3 regions of the Nonomuraea sp. NPDC049486 genome follow, and region 2 is predicted to be linked to each of the others. Evidence: riboswitches for the same ligand, from Rfam matches in the RefSeq annotation. Region 2 holds a riboswitch; each other region holds the start of a gene.
What was found. A riboswitch is a leader RNA that binds a small molecule or an ion and turns the genes downstream of it on or off. The one in region 2 is predicted to bind cyclic di-AMP.

Region 1 (5,287 bases), 440 kb from region 2:
ACGACCGCTTCAAGCTAGCCCGGGCGGCTTAAGCCGTGCGGAACGAGACGTGAACAATGGGAAGTATGAACTCGCTACGGCTTTACAGAGACGGTGTCGAGATCCCGCAACTCGGCCTCGGCGTCTGGAAGGTGACCGACGACGAGGCGGAGCGGGCCGTGCTGACCGCGCTCGAGGCCGGCTACCGCCACATCGACACGGCCACGCTCTACCGCAACGAGGAGGGCGTCGGCCGGGCCGTGCGCGCCTCCGGCGTCCCGCGCGAGAAGCTCTTCGTCACCACCAAGCTGTGGAACTCCGATCACGACCGGGTGGAGCGGGCCTTCGACGAGAGCCTGGCCAGGCTCGGCCTCGACCACGTCGACCTCTACCTGATCCACTGGCCGGCGCCGAAGCAGAACAAGTACGTCCAGGCCTGGCGCGGCCTGGAGAAGATCTACCGGGACGGCCGGGCCAGGGCTATCGGCGTGTCCAACTTCACGGTCGGCACGCTCACCCGGCTCATGGACGAGACCGACATCGTCCCCTGCATCAACCAGATCGAGCTGCACCCGTACTTCCAGCAGCACGAGATGCGCGAGTTCCACGACAAGAACGGGATCCTCACCGAGGCGTGGAGCCCGCTCGGCTCCGGCCGGGGCCTGCTGGAGGACCCGGCGCTGGCGGTGCTGTCGGACAAGCACAACCGCACGCCCGCGCAGATCGTGCTGCGCTGGCACATCCAGATCGGCAACGTGGTGATCCCGAAGTCGGTCACCCCGTCGCGGATCAAGGAGAACATCGACGTGTTCGACTTCATCCTGGACCGCGAGGACATGGCCGCGATCGGGGCGATGAACGCCGGCCGCCGCCTCGGGCTCGACCCCGAGACCAGCGGGTGAATTCGCCTCACATATCGCTTTCGCGGATGAATCTGTACGATCTTCCGCGTGCGTGACTTATCGTGGGGCATCGCGGCGACCGGCGGCATCGCCAGGACAGTGGGCGCCGTCATCGCCGCCGAGCCGGGGATGAGGGTGGCCGCGGTCGGCTCCCGCGACCTGGGCCGGGCCAAGGCGCTGGCCGCGACACTGGGCGCCGAGTCCGCCCACGGCTCCTACGCCGAGCTGTGCGCCGATCCGGCCGTGGACGCCGTCTACGTCGCCACCCCGCACGCCCAGCACCTGGAGGTGGCCGAGGCGGCCATCGCGGCGGGCAAGGCCGTGCTGTGCGAGAAGCCGCTCGCCGCCACCACGGCCGACGCCGAACGGATGGTCCGGCTGGCCCGCGAGGCCGGGGTCTTCCTGATGGAAGCGATGTGGATGCGGTTCAACCCGCTGATCCGCATGCTCGCCGGCGACGGGCGTTTCGGCGAGATCCGCTCGGTGCGCGCCTCGTTCGGCTTCGCGCACCCGTACGATCCCGCGCATCGGCTCTGGGCGCCGGAGCTGGGCGGCGGCGCCCTGCTCGACCTGGGCATCTACCCCATGGGGCTGGCCCAGTTGTTCCTCGGAACGCCGGAGAGCACGCGCATCACCGGCTCGCTGTCCCCGGGCGGCGTGGACGCCGAGGCGGGCGGGCTGATGAGCTATCCGGGCGGCAGGCGGGCGCTGGTGGAGTGCTCGCTGCTCGGCGCCTACTCCAACGACGCCACCGTCGTCGGCACCGGGATGCGGGCCGACATCGACGCCCCGTTCTGGGCTCCGCGGCGGGTCGTGCTCAGCGGGCCGGGGATGGAGCCGGAGGAGCACGCGCTCGACGATCCGGCGGACAACGGGTACGCGGGCGAGCTGCGCGAGGTCCGCGACTGCCTGGCGCGGGGTCGTACCGAGAGCGAGATCATGCCGCTTGACGAGAGCCTTGCCATCATGCGGGTTCTGGCGGAGGCGCGGGCGCAGATCCGCTAGCCGCGGCTTTGAAGACTTGCCAGTTTCTTGCCAGATGCGTTACTTTACTCCGCATTCACGGCATACGTCCGGTTTGCCCGGTCGTGTCCGAGAACACCGTCGTATCGCAGGATCGTCCTGCGACCGCTGAATCCGCCTTGCGCGGAACCGGGGACCCACTTCTTCCGGGGTGAATCGGCGCCTCGCGCGCCGTAGGGCAGCTTCCACGCCCGAACCCGTCAGCTAACCCGGTAAGCGGCATGGAAGCAAGGAGTACATCCCCTCGATGGTCATGCATCGCCTCCCCCGTGCCACCCAACCGCATTACGTCCGCGCCGCCCTCGGCGCCACCTTCGTCGCCTGCTTCATGGGCTCCGCCCTCCCCGCCCACGCCGACCCGGTCAACGGAGACGATCTCTCGCTGACGGCCCAGGCGGAGGCCGGCCAGACCGCCTCCCAGGAGGCGAAGCCCGCCGAGAAGGACAAGATCGACGTCACCGCAGCCCAGGTGCTCGCCCTGGCCAGGGAGCAGATCGGCATCAGGGAGAACGCGCGGGGCGGCGGCACGAAGTTCCAGGAGTGGTACGCGAACTCGCAGCGCGCCCAGGAGACCATCGCCCGTGACGGCGGCCACCCCGCCGCCTACCTGAACGCCCCCTGGTGCGCGATGTTCGTCTCCTGGGTCGGCGAGCAGACCGGCGCCCGCGCGCAGGTGGGCTGGGACGCCTACACGGTGACGCACGCGCGGTGGTTCCAGAACAACGGCCGCTGGGGCACCCTGGCCAAGCCGGGCGCCGTGGTCTTCTTCGCCTGGAACGGCAGCAAGAGCCTCGGCTCCATCCAGCACGTGGGCTTCGTGGTCAAGGACAACCGCGACGGGACGATCTCCACGATCGAGGGCAACACCGGCAACGGGCTCGTCGAGGAGCGCATCCGTCCCAAGTCTCAGGTCGTCGGCTACGGCTACCCCGAGTACGCCGCCTGATTGTCCGGAAGAATCCCTGAGGTGTCGATGCGGACGCCGCTCGTTCGACGCGTCGGCGAGACCGGGATTCGAAGGAGAAGCACCGTGAAGTTCATGATCATCGGAAAGGGCAGCGCCGAGACCGAGGCGGGCGTCATGCCGAGCCGGCAGCTCGTCGACGACATGATGGCCTACAACGAGTCGCTGGCCAAGGCCGGCGTCCTGCTGGCGGCGGAAGGGCTGGCCCCCAGCTCCCGCGCCGCCCGCATCGCCTACGGCCCCGGCAAGCCCAAGGTCATCGACGGGCCCTTCGCGGAGACCAAGGAGATCATCGCCGGCTTCTGGCTGATCCAGGTCAAGTCCCGCGAAGAGGCCGTCGAATGGGCCCTGCGCGTCCCCGTCCCCGAGGGCGGCGAGGGGGTCGGCCTGGAGCTCTGGGAGGTCTTCGACGCGGCCGACATGCCGGAGACCTCCCTCACCCCGGAGACCGCCGAGCGCGACAAAGCCCTCCGCGAGTCCCTGGAGACCAACCCCCCGAACGCCTGACGGCAGCCCCAGGGCGACCCCCCAGACGCCTGCCAAGAACGCGCCACCCACACCCAGGCATGGGTGCCGCCCACGCCCAGGCGCGTGTGCCGCCCTCAACCAGGGCGGCACACGCGCCGGGGACGGCCGTCCGCCGCTTGAACGGGAGCCGAAACACACGCGGGAGACGGCCGTTCGCCGCTCCAGCCGGGGCGGCACGCACGCCTCGGACGGCCGTCGGCCGCTCCAGCCGTTGGCCCGGCACACACCCCGAAGACGGCCATCCGCCGCTCCAGCCGGTAGCCGGGCACACATGCCGGGGGCGGCGCTCCCTGAAAGCGTTTCTCGCTTCCCGCGCTGAGGTGAGTGCCGGGCATGTCCCGGACGGGGTGACCATACGATGGGCCCGTGACAGCTTCGGAGACGCATGGGGCCATCGAGGCCGTGTGGCGGATCGAGGCGGCGCGGCTGATCGCCGGGCTGGCCCGGCTGGTGCGCGACGTCGGCCTGGCCGAGGAGCTGGCACAGGACGCGCTGGTCGCGGCGCTGGAGCAGTGGCCCCGCGAGGGCGTGCCACGCAATCCGGGCGCCTGGCTGATGACCGTGGCCAAACGCCGGGGCGTCGACCTGATCCGCCGCAGGGAACGCTACGAGCGCAAGCTCGCCGAGATCGGCCGCGCCCTGGAGGACGACCCCGGACAGGAGCCGCCCGGCCCCGAGGAGATCGAGGACGACCTGCTGCGGCTGGTGTTCACCGCGTGCCATCCGGTGCTGTCCACCGAGGCCCGGGTGGCGCTGACGCTGCGGGTGCTGGGCGGCCTGTCCACCGACGAGATCGCGCGCGCGTTCCTGACGTCCGAGCCGACGGTGGCGCAGCGGATCGTCCGCGCGAAGCGGACCCTGGCCACGCGGAAGGTGCCGTTCGAGGTCCCCGCGGGCGAGGAGCTGGCCGGACGGCTGTCGTCCGTGCTGGAGGTCATCTACCTGATCTTCAACGAGGGCTACTCGGCCACCGCCGGCGACGACTGGATGCGGCCCGGGCTCTGCGAGGACGCGCTGCGCCTGGGGCGGGTGCTGGCCGGGCTGATGCCGAAGGAGCCCGAGGTGTTCGGCCTGGTGGCGCTCATGGAGATCCAGGCGTCCCGCTCGGCCGCCAGGCTGGGCCCGTCCGGCGAGCCGATCCTGCTGCTGGAGCAGAACCGCGCCCGGTGGGACCGGCTGCTCATCCGCCGCGGCCTGGCCGCGCTGGAGCGGGCCGAGGAGCTGACCGGCACCATGGGCCCGTACACGCTCCAGGCCGCCATCGCGGCCTGCCACGCCCGCGCGTTCACGCCCGGCGAGACCGACTGGGTCCGCATCGCCGACCTGTACGCGCGGCTCGCGGCCCTGTCCGGCTCGCCGGTGGTCGAGCTCAACCGCGCGGTGGCCCTGGCCATGGCGTACGGCCCCGAGGTGGGCCTGGAGCTGGTCGACCAGATCGCCGGCGAGCCGGCCATGCGGGACTACCACCTGCTGCCGGGCGTACGCGGCGACCTGCTGTTCAGACTGGGCCGGCTCGGCGAGGCCCGCGCCGAGTTCGAGCGCGCGGCCGCGCTGACCCGCAACGAGCGCGAACGCGTTCTCATGGAGGCGCGGGCCGCGGCCTGCCGGTGAGACGCCTCTGGTTCTGGTGCGCTTTTGTGCCGGTGTGCGGGAGAAACGGTGCCCGTGGGATGGGAGCGCTCCCAAGTAGCGCTTTGGGCGATATATCCCCGTACGGCTACTTCTAGGGTCACAAAATACCCCAGAGGTAACGGTTGAGTTTCGGGACGTTGACGCCTGGACGCGCTACGGGCACTCTTTGTGGGAGCGCTCCCAAAGACACTCCAATCGCGGGACTGTCGCGATGCACCTCCCAAGATCCACACCCAAGAGGGGTACGGTATGACGAACC
Region 2 (5,287 bases):
TACGGACAGGTACCCGGCAGCCGTACCCTTGTCTGAAAGAGCATGTCATGAAGGGACAGTGGGATGAGCTCAGCGGGTGAAGGCCTGTCTCGCCCGCTTCCCGAGCAGGTGCGACTCAACGTCGTCGACCTGGCCGCCCAGGTTCTCGGCTCGATGCCCGCCGCCGCCGTCCCGCCGCCGCTGCGCGGCATCGCCAAGTTCGATCCGCGCAAGCGTGCCCGCCTGGGTGGCGCGCCCATCGCCGCCCAGCTGGAGAACGACAAGGACTTCCGCGTGGCCGTCGCGGAGCACGTGACCGCCGGGTGGCCGGAGCTCGTCTCGTCGCTGGCCGAGGGCAACGTCCCGCCGGCCGCCGATCCCGTGCTCGTCGCCGCGGCCGCCTACCTCACCCGCCCGCCGGGGTGGGAGGAGATGATCGAGGCCGCCAGGACCGACCTGGAGAGGAACGCCGCCGCCGCCGAGGGCGCGGAGCGCGAGGAGGTCGTGTCCCGGCTGCGCGAGCAGCTCGCCGCGCAGAAGTCGGCGGCCAAGGAGGAGGTCGACCGGCTGCGCGAGCAGCTCAAGGCCGCCCGGGGGGAGAACTCCGACCTGCGCCGCAAGCTCCACGACGCCCGGGAGCGGGCGAAGGCGGCCGTGCAGCGGGCCGAGGCGATGGAACAGACCGCCCAGGACGCCAGGGCCGCGGCCACGGCCGCCGGCAGCGCCGGTGAGACCGAGCTGCGCCGGCTGCGCGAGCGCCTGGCCGACGTGGAGAAACAGCTCGAAGCCTCGCGCAGGGCCGCCCGCGAGGGGCGCAGCATCGAGGACGCCCGCATACGGGTGCTGCTCGACGCGCTGCAGGACGCCTCCGCCGGGCTGCGCAGGGAGCTGGCGCTGCCCACCACCATCTCCAGGCCCGCCGACTCGGTGGCCGCCGTCGCCGGGGAGACGCCGGGCGTGCGGGGGGTGCCGGCCCGCGCACTGGCCGACGACGACCCGCAGCTGCTCGACCAGCTCCTCGCCCTGCCGCAGGTCCATCTGATCATAGACGGCTACAACGTGACCAAGACCGGTTACGGCACTCTCACGCTGGCCGACCAGCGCAACCGGCTGATGACCGGGCTCGGCGGCCTGGTCGCGCAGACCAGGGTCGAGGTGACCGTGGTGTTCGACGGCGCGGAGCTGAACGCGCCGGTGCAGGTCGTCGCGCCGCGCGGGGTGCGGGTGCTGTTCAGCGCGCCGGGGGAGATCGCCGACGACCTGATCCGCCAGCTCGTACGCGCCGAGCCGCCGGGCCGCGCCATGGCCGTGGTCTCCTCCGACCGCGAGGTGGCCGAATCCGTCCGGCGCATGGGAGCCAGACCCGTTTCGTCTGCTTTGCTGCTGCGCAGGCTCGGCCGCGCCTAGATTACAAATCAGTGTTTGGGTGAGACCTCACCTTCCACTTCTGTACTATTTCGCCCCAGATGTATTCCCCCTGGGAGGCGAGCTGTGAGGTTGGGCCGGGCGCCACTGGCCGCGGGTCTCGTGATCGGGCTGATCACTCTCCCCACGGGAGGAGTGGCCGCCGACCCGCAACCGACGATCAGTCAGGCCAAGGCCAAGCTCGAGAAGCTCAACGACAAGGCCGACAAGGTCGTCGATCGCTACAACACGGCGACGGAGAACTACAAGGCCGCCAAGAAGCGCTACGACAAGCTCAACGCCGGCTACAAGCGCAAGCTCGCCACCGTCGCCGAGCTGCGCCAGCAGGTCGTCACGATGGCCGTCGACGGCTACAAGATGGGCCGCGACCTGACCTCGATGCCGACCATGGTGACCGCCGAGAACCCGGGTGACCTGCTCTACCAGATGGCGCTGACGGAGCGGCTGACCGCCGACCGCGCCGGCAGGCTGGCCGCCTTCGACCGGGAGAACCGCGGGCTCAAGACCGAGCGTGACAAGGCCCAGGAGGCTCTGGGCGAGGCCGACGAGGAGCGCGACAAGGTCAAGAAGGAGCGCTCCGAGATCGAGAAGCTGATCGCCCAGCAGAAGAAGCTGCTCAACCGCCTCGGGGCCTACCGCGTCGGCGACCCGAACAGCACCGGCGTCAAGTACACCGGCCCCGCCTCGGGGAGCGCGGCGGCGGTGCTCAACTTCGCGTACGCGCAGATCGGCAAGCCCTACCAGTTCGGCGGCACCGGCCCCGGCGGCTGGGACTGCTCCGGCCTGACGCAGGCCTCGTGGCGCGCGGCCGGCGTCTCCCTGCCGCGTACGACGTGGCAGCAGTGGGCCTGGGGCGCGAGCCGGAGGGTGTCGCTGGACGCCCTGGAGCCCGGTGACCTCATCTTCAGCGAGGGGCTGGGCCACGTGAGCATCTATGCGGGAAACGGCAAGATCGTGCACGCGCCGCAGACCGGTGACGTGGTCAAGGTCGTCCCGCTCTCCGCGTACGGGCGCCGGCTCGTCGGCGCGGTACGCCCGTGAGCCGCTGAAACGTCTGTGACTGATGTGACAGAAGGGCTCTGACACATCGTCAGGGCGGCAAGTGTGAGTATGGTCACATCTGGGTAACGGGACTGGCTTGCCAGCAGGGATCCGCGGGTCTGACAGCGGGCTTGTCAGATCGTCATGTGCTTACCGTGCCTTTGCCAGCCCATGACTTCAGGCGTAGGTTCTGGCGTCGCGGCGGACACTCCATGCCCGCCGCCGGCCATCGCCGCCGCGCCGCCGGCGCCGCGACGTGGACGAACAAGAATCCGCCGGTCACCGCCGCATCTCCGGGAACCTTCACCCGGGTGGTGGCCTGCCGAATCCGTGCAGCCAGGAGGCACGGAGCCGGGGAACCATAGATCCCGTCATTTCAGGGCGGGATCAGGGGTGAATCGGCGCGGCGACGCGCCGTAGGGCGACTTCCAGGCCCGAATCCGTCAGCTAACCCGGTAGGCGTTCGTGGAAGACTCAAGGAGCAATCCTGTCTACCTCCCCTAAGAACCCCCGTCTGTCTCGCCTTGCCGTCAGTGGCGTGGCGCTCAGCATGACCGTGACGGCCGGAGGGCTGGCCCTCCACGTCCCGGCGGCGCAGGCGGACACGGTGATCGCCCCGGCCGGAGCTTCGGTGACGACGGTCGAGGCCGTCAAGACCACTGCTTCCAAGAAGGCGACTTCGAAGAAGGTCCTGTCCAAGAAGCAGGCGAAGGCGGCCCGCCAGAAGGTGAAGGCCCACAAGGCCGTCGCGGTGGCCAAGAAGCAGATCGGTGACCCGTACCGCTACGGGGCCACCGGGCCGCACGCCTTCGACTGCTCAGGTCTCGTCCAGTTCGCCTGGCGGAAGGCCGGGGTCAAGATCCCGCGCGTGACGAACAGCCAGTTCGCGGGCATCAGGAAGAAGGTCTCCTACAAGAACCTGAAGCCGGGTGACCTGATGTTCTTCCGCGGGCTCGGCCACGTGGGCATGTACATCGGCAAGGGCAAGATGGTGCACTCGCCGAGCTCGGGCAAGACGGTGCGCGTCGAGAAGCTGAACGGATGGCGCAAGTCGTCGTTCGCCGGCGCGGTACGCCCCGGTCTGTGACCGATCGCGAAGGCCCCGCCCCTGACTGGGGGCGGGGCCTTCGTGATGCGTGGGACGGGCGTCCCGCCGCTAGCATCGGACAGCATGTCCGGGATCGTGGGCCGTCGAGCGGTGGTGACGGGGCTGGTCCTCGCCGTGGCCGCGGCCGGCGGGGCGGCGCCGGAGTCGTGGTCCGCCGGGGTGCCCGACGAGCTGGCCGGGGTGCGGGAGCTGTGGCGGGGCGAGCTGGGCGTCGCGCGCGGCGAGCGGGCGCTGGTCGCCGGGCAGCGGGCCGATCCCGGGCTGCTGGCCGATCTGGCGCGGCGGGCCGACGCGGCGGGGCGACGGGTGTCGGGCGTGCTGGGCCGGCCCGTGCGCCCGCTGGTGCTGGTGCCCGCGTCAGGAGAGCAGGCCGCGCGGCTGGCCGGCGTCGCCGACGTGCGCGGGCTGGCGGCGGTGGCCGACGGGCGGCGGGTGATCGTGGTGCCCGAGGGTTTCGCGCGGCTCAACCCGACCGGCAGGGACGTGGTGCTCGCCCATGAGCTCACGCACGTCGCCGCTGGCACCGACGGGCTGCCCGGCTGGCTGTACGAGGGATTCGCCGACTACGTGGCCTATCGGGACGCGGGGCTGGCGGTCACCGTGGCGGCGGCCGAACTGGCGGCCGAGGTGCGGGCGGGGCGGCTGCCGGACGAGCTGCCCGGGGCCGGTGACTTCGGCTCCCGGGGGGACGCGCTGGCGCGGGCGTACCAGGAGGCGTGGCTGGCGTGTCGGTTCCTGGCCGAGAGCGCGGGCGAGGGGACTCTGGTGAGGCTCTACCGTGATGCCCAGAGTGTCGGCACCGACCGGGCACTCGCCGCGCGGGGGCTCACGCTCGGCGGCCTGACCCGGGGGTGGCGCGCGTACGTGCGGGACCAGCTGGGGTGAGAGGACGCGAAGTGGACGACGGCCACGACAGGAACGCCGCCGCGGGCGAGCAGGCCGGGACCCGATCCGGCGGCGAATCCGCCCACGAGAACGGTCCGCGCCCGGATGACGGACAGACGCCCCCAACGGACGGCGGGCCGGAGCCCAAGGACGGTGGGGCTGGCCGGAGGGGGCGGCGGCAGGCTGGGGTGGCCGGGGTCGTGCTGGGGGTCGGGATCCTCGTGGTGGTGGGGCTGACGACGCCGTGGCAGGCGCTGCCGGGGGCGCCGGAGGTGGCCGCCGACCCGGCCGCGGACTTCACCGCCGGGCAGATCGCCCGCGCGCAGGCGTTCGACGCGGCCACCGGCATGCCCGGCTACCTGTCGCTCGGCCTGACGCTGGTGTTCGCGGGCCTGCTCGTCGCCACCCCGCTGGGCGCCAGAATCCTCGGGGTGCTGCGCGGGCCGTGGTGGGTGCGGGTCCTGCTGGGGGTGCTCGTGCTCACGGTCGTCGAGGAGGCGCTGCGCTGGCCGCTCGGCGTCTGGTTCGAGACCGTGCTGCGCGACTACGGCCTCTCCACGCAGGACTGGGCGTCCTGGACGGGCGACCGGCTCAAGAGCATCGCCATCAACACGGCTCTGCTGGGCGTGATGGTCGTGGCGGTGGTGGCGCTGGCCCGGCGGTTCAGGCGCTGGTGGATCCCCGCCGCGGCGGGGGCGTTCGCGCTCACCGTGGCGGCCTCCTTCGTCTACCCGGTGGTGTTCGAGCCGGTGTTCAACGACTTCAGGTCCATGCCCGAAGGCCCGCTGCGGACGAACCTGCTGGCGATGGCCGAGCGCGACGGGGTGCCGGTGGAGGACGTGCTGGTGG
Region 3 (5,287 bases), on a different contig from region 2:
CCGGCGTGGTCACCCAGTTGTAGTCGTCCAGGCAGAGGCCGCTGTGCCGGTTGCGGATCCGCGCCGTGGCAGGGGTGGGCTCGCCCGAGGGGCCGGGGATCACGGTCGAGGTCGAGACGGGGACGCCGAGGTCGGGCGTGCCGTCGGCGTTCCAGGAGATCTTCTGCACCCGGGTGGTGCGGGTGGTGCCGCAGCCCTGGCTCGACGAGGAGTTGGCGTGGTAGGCGATCCAGGTCTCGGTGCCGTCGGGCGAGGTGAAGAAGGAGTGGTGGCCGGGGCCGTAGACGCCGTTCGCGTCGTTGCGCTGGAAGATCGGGCTGGCGAACTTGGTCCAGGACGCGGCCGACAGCGGGTCACCGCCGCGGTACTCCAGCATGCCGAGCTTGTAGTTGGGGCCGTTGCAGTGGCTGGCCGAGTAGGTCAGGAAGGTGCGGCCGCCCCGCTGCAGCGCGAAGGAGCCCTCGTTGACGGCGCCGTTCTGACGCTCCCAGTCCAGGGTCGGGGCCGAGATCCGCCTGCCGAACGCGCTCGCCGTCCACGGGTTCGACATCGGCGCGATGAACAGCGACTGCAGGCCGTCGGACGCGAACGCCGAGAACGTCATGTAGAGGTTGCCGTCGAGCTTGAGCAGGCTGGCGTCGATCGCCCATCCGTTGTCGGGCATCAGGTTGACGATCCCGCGGACGGTGTAGGGCCCCATCGGGTCGGACCCGGCGCTCTCGGCGACGTGGGTGCGGCGGGGCAGGCTGCCCTGCTCCACCGAGTAGTACAGGTACCAGCGGCTCCCGACCATCTCCAGGTGCGGCGCCCACATCGTGTTGCCGCCTGTCCGTACGACGACCTGCTCGGGCGCGCTGCGCAGCCCGGCGATCGTCGCCGAGCGGCGCATGACCACGTCGGAGTTCCACGTCGTGGCGACGTAGTAGTAGAAGCCGTTGTGGAAGACCAGCGTCGGGTCGGCGCTGTTGGGCGTCGGGACGACGGGGTTGGTGAAGGACGGGCCGGGCGCCGCCTGGGCGCGGCCGGTCGTGAACAGGGCTGACAGGACGATCGTGACGACGGCGAGCGTCAGGATCCGGCGCACCGTGCCCGGCAGGGAAGCCAACACGAGGACTCCTTGGGGGGTGGGGTCGACCAGTTGTGTTAGCGCTAACACAACTGGTTGCTTCGTCGTGCTCACTTGCTGGTGGAGAGATGTGTGCCAAGTGTTAACGCCAACACCACAACCGTCAAGGGCGCCTCCGCCGCCGGCTGGGAGGTGGGACAACCTTCAGAGTGCCTGAAGCTTCCGCTAAGCTTCAGTCACCCTGAAGGTTGGAGGATCGAACGTGAGGGATCACGTCCTGCTGTCCGTGCACGTCCTGGCGGCCATCGTGTTCGTCGGGGGCTCGGCCGTGGCCGCGAGCCTGTTTCCCCGCTACGCCCCCGTGGCGGGCCCGCCGGGCGAGGGCGAGCGCAGCCCGGCCGTGGCCGCCGCCCTGCACCGCATCACCCGCGGCTACAGCCTGTTCGGTCTGGTGGTGCCCGCCGTCGGCATCGTGATGGCCCTCGCGCAGGGCCGGATGGGGGAGCTCTGGATCGTCGCCTCGATGGTGCTGACCGGCGTCGCGGCCGTCCTGCTGGCGACCCAGATCTACCCGCGCCAGCGGGACGCGCTGCGCGACCCGGACGACGGGAGCCGGCTGCGCGCGCTGTCCATGCTCGCCGGCTTCTACAACCTGGTCTGGGCGGCCGTGGTCGTGCTGATGGTCGTCCGGCCGGGAGCATGACCGGCGATATCGGAGGTCAAGTCCTAATCATGGCGAGTTGCGACGTTTGTCAGATTGCATTACGTTGAGGCTTCATTTGCCCAGACCGTGCGTGCCCCACCCCCGGGGAGCGCACGGCCGCCGAATCCGTTCGCGGAGCCGGGGACCCATTCCCCTCGGGGTGAATCGGCGCACCACGCGCCGTAGGGCACTTCCACGCCCGAACCCGTCAGCTAACCCGGTAGGCGGCATGGAAGCTAGGAGCAAGCCCCGAGATGAACGTCACCCACCGGTTCGGCGGAGCGCTGATCAGCCTCGCCGTCGCCGCCGCGGCGTTGACCGCCGGCAGCACCGCCGCCCACGCCGCCCCGCCGGTCGCCACCCCCGTCGACGCCGCGCAGGCCGAAGCCGCCCCCGCCGTCCTGGCCACGGCCGCCCACCTGGTCGACGCCACCACCGGCCAGGTCCACTTCAGCAAGGAGGCCGACCTGCGCAGGCCGGTCGCCAGCCTCACCAAGATGATGACCGCGTACGTGGTGCTCCAGCGGGCCGAGCCCACCGACAAGGTCGAGGTCACCACCGCCGACGTCGGCTACGCCGCCAGGGGCGGCGCCGCGGTCGCCCACCTGCGCGCCGGCGACACGCTGACCGTCGAGGACATGCTGCACGCGCTCATGCTGCCCTCCGGCGCCGACGCCGCGCACGCGCTCGCGCGCACGTACGGGCCGGACGTCGAGGAGTTCGTGGCCGCGATGAACGCCACCGCCCGGCAGCTCGGCATGAACGACACGCTGTACGTCAACGCGGACGGCATGCCCTACGGCGGCGGCGGCCACTCCACCGCCCGCGACCAGGTCCGCCTGGCCCAGAAGGTGCTGGAGAACCCGACCCTGGAGAAGGTCACCTCCACCCAGTACCACACCGTCCCCGCGACCTCCGAGCGCCGTTCGTACTCATGGCGCAACACCAACCGCCTGCTCGGCACCTCCGGCGCGCTCGGCGTCAAGACCGGCTACACCCGCGCCGCCGGTTACACGCTCGCCTTCGCCGCCGATCGGGGCGGCAGCCGGCTCGTCGGCGTCCTCCTCGGTGAGACCAGCTCCAGCCGCCGCTTCCAGACCGCCGAGGCCCTGCTCGGCTGGGCCGGCGCCGCGGCCGCACAGCGATAGCGGTCTCCGTGCGAGCGGCCCGGCCAGGGCCGCTCGCACGGACGGACCGCCGCACCCTCTAGGGTCCTGTTGAACATTTCAAGCCGCGTGAGAACGGGACCCCCATGAACCTCGCACTGTGGATCGTCGCGGGCCTGCTGGCCGCCGTGTTCGGTGTGGCCGGGCTGATGAAGCTGGCGCAGCCCAAGGAGAGGCTCGCGGCCTCCGGCCTGGCCTGGACGGAGGACTTCTCCGCCGGCGCGGTCAAGGCCATCGGCGGGCTGGAGGTGCTGGCCGCGCTCGGGCTGATCCTGCCGGCGACGTTCGGCGTCGTCCCGATCCTCACCCCGCTGGCGGCGGCCGGGCTGGTCATCGTCATGATCGGCGCCGCGGTCACGCACGGCCGGCGCGGGGAGCATCCGGCGATCGCCGTCAACGTGGTGCTGCTCGTCCTGGCCGCGTTCGTGGCCTGGGGCCGCTTCGGCCCCCATGCCTTCTGACGTGACAGCTCGGCCCGGGATTCACGGGTGCGCCGTCGAGACCCGCTCCACCAGGTCAGGCTGGAAGACCACGTGACGGTGCTCGTGGCCGCCGGGGCTGTCGGCCTCCTCCAGCAGCATCAGCGCCGCGGTGCGGCCCAGCTGCTCGCGCGGCTGGCGGATCGACGACAGCGGCACGGCCGCCGCCGCGGCGAAGTCGATGTCGTCGTACCCGAGAATCGCCACGTCGGCGGGGACCCGCAGGCCGCGCTGGGTGAGCTCCTGCAGCACGCCCATCGCCACCAGGTCGTTCGCGCAGAACACGGCAGTGGGCCGCTCCTCGCGGGGCAGGCCGGCCAGCTCCTTGCCGGCCTGGCGGCCGGTGGCGACGGTGAGGTCCGGCAGCGGGATCACGGTCAGCTCGCTGTCCGGGCCCAGCACACCGGCCAGGCCGTGGTGGCGGTCCTCCACCTGGCGGACGGGGAACGGCCCGCCGGCGAAGGCGATCCGCCGGTGACCCCGGTCGAGCAGGTGACGCCCGGCGAGCCGGCCGCCGAGCACGTCGTCCACCGAGACGGCGCACCCGTAGGAGTGGCGCGACGAGCTGTCGAACGTCACCACAGGGATGCCCCGGGAGATCAGCCCGCCCAGTCGCTCCCGCTGGCCCGAGGCGTTGACCGGGGTGATCAGCACGCCCAGCGGGCGCTCCTCCTCGAACATGCGCAGCAGCCGCGCCTCCCGGGCGGCGTCCTTGCTGCTGTTGACCACCATCACGTTGACGTCCACGTCCTGCGCGGCGGTCTCGACGCCGTTCAGCACGTCGATGAAGAACGGGTTGGTCAGGTCGAGCGCGACCACGGCGATCGTCGTGCTGCGCCCGGCCCGCAGCTGGCGGGCGGACCCGTTGCGGACGTAGCCGAGCTGGACCACCGCCGCCTCCACCCGCATGCGGGTCTCCCTGGCCACCATCTCGGGCCGGTTGAGCACGTTGCTCACGGTGCCGACGGAAACCCCGGCGAGTCGGGCGACGTCTTTGATGCTCGGCATCGTTCCTCGGTCATGAAGTGCGGCGGCGCTTGAACCGTATCAATGCTACGGGCGCCCCCGAGAGACCGCGTCTCAGCGCGGATCGCGCCGCAGCGGATGCTCGGGCGGCACCTCCACCAGCACGATCCGGTGCCCGTCGGGGTCGGCGATCCAGAACTCGACCAGCCCCCACGGCTCCCGCCTGGCCTCGCGCAGCACGGTGACGCCCGCCCGCCGCAGCCGCTCCTCCTCCCGGCCCACGTCGCGGACCTGCAACCACAGCATCATGCGCTCGCCCGCCGGTCCGCCGGAGTGCCCCGACAGTTCGAGGAACCCCTGCCCGAGGAAGAAGACCACGCCGGGATGGTCCGGCGGGCCGAACTCCCGGTAGACGGCCAGGCCGAGCGTCTCGGCGTAGAAACGGCGGCTGCGCTCCAGGTCACCGGGGCGCAGCAGTACGCGGCTGCTCAGCACTTCCATGACCCGGACCGTTCCCCGCCGGCACCGGATCAGACGCCGCCGGTCAGGACGGGCGGCGCGCGTACACCTCGATCTCGATCTTCATGCGCGGGTCGGCGAGCCCGCAGACCAGCATCGTCGCGGCCGGGCGGACCTCGCCGAAACAGCGGCGCAGCGCGGGCCAGCAGGGCTCGAAGTCGGCGCGGTCGGGCAGCAGGTAGCGCACCCTGACCACGTCGCCGAAGCCGCACCCCGCCTCGGCGAGCGCCGAGCCGATGTTGCGCAGGCACTGCTCGGCCTGCTCCACCATGTCGCCGGAGATCGTCATGGTGGCGTAGTCGAAGCCGGTCGTCCCGGACACGTGCACCCAGTCGCCGTCCACCACGGCGCGGGCGTAGCCGATCTGCTCCTCGAAGACCGAACCGCT

Region 1: another riboswitch for cyclic di-AMP. It lies ahead of AB0K05_RS07810 (CHAP domain-containing protein); the one in region 2 lies ahead of AB0K05_RS05760 (C40 family peptidase).
Region 3: another riboswitch for cyclic di-AMP. It lies ahead of AB0K05_RS39955 (serine hydrolase); the one in region 2 lies ahead of AB0K05_RS05760 (C40 family peptidase).

What each region holds. Positions count from the first base shown of each region.
Region 1 covers NZ_JBFAPV010000002.1:615,632-620,918, reverse strand. The annotation lists gene AB0K05_RS07820 (aldo/keto reductase) at 66-881, shown strand; gene AB0K05_RS07815 (Gfo/Idh/MocA family oxidoreductase) at 930-1,886, shown strand; cyclic di-AMP (ydaO/yuaA leader) riboswitch at 2,001-2,138, shown strand; gene AB0K05_RS07810 (CHAP domain-containing protein) at 2,152-2,850, shown strand; gene AB0K05_RS07805 (YciI family protein) at 2,944-3,375, shown strand; gene AB0K05_RS07800 (RNA polymerase sigma factor) at 3,763-5,007, shown strand; gene AB0K05_RS07795 (ABC transporter substrate-binding protein) at 5,278-5,287, shown strand, end outside.
Region 2 covers NZ_JBFAPV010000002.1:179,653-184,939, forward strand. The annotation lists gene AB0K05_RS05750 (NYN domain-containing protein) at 64-1,386, shown strand; gene AB0K05_RS05755 (NlpC/P60 family protein) at 1,471-2,445, shown strand; cyclic di-AMP (ydaO/yuaA leader) riboswitch at 2,756-2,922, shown strand; gene AB0K05_RS05760 (C40 family peptidase) at 2,984-3,532, shown strand; gene AB0K05_RS05765 (hypothetical protein) at 3,617-4,438, shown strand; gene AB0K05_RS05770 (M48 family metallopeptidase) at 4,435-5,287, shown strand, end outside.
Region 3 covers NZ_JBFAPV010000021.1:49,883-55,169, reverse strand. The annotation lists gene AB0K05_RS39965 (family 43 glycosylhydrolase) at 1-1,108, opposite strand, end outside; gene AB0K05_RS39960 (hypothetical protein) at 1,329-1,769, shown strand; cyclic di-AMP (ydaO/yuaA leader) riboswitch at 1,878-2,011, shown strand; gene AB0K05_RS39955 (serine hydrolase) at 2,024-2,917, shown strand; gene AB0K05_RS39950 (DoxX family protein) at 3,022-3,396, shown strand; gene AB0K05_RS39945 (LacI family DNA-binding transcriptional regulator) at 3,418-4,422, opposite strand; gene AB0K05_RS39940 (VOC family protein) at 4,495-4,881, opposite strand; gene AB0K05_RS39935 (RidA family protein) at 4,925-5,287, opposite strand, start outside.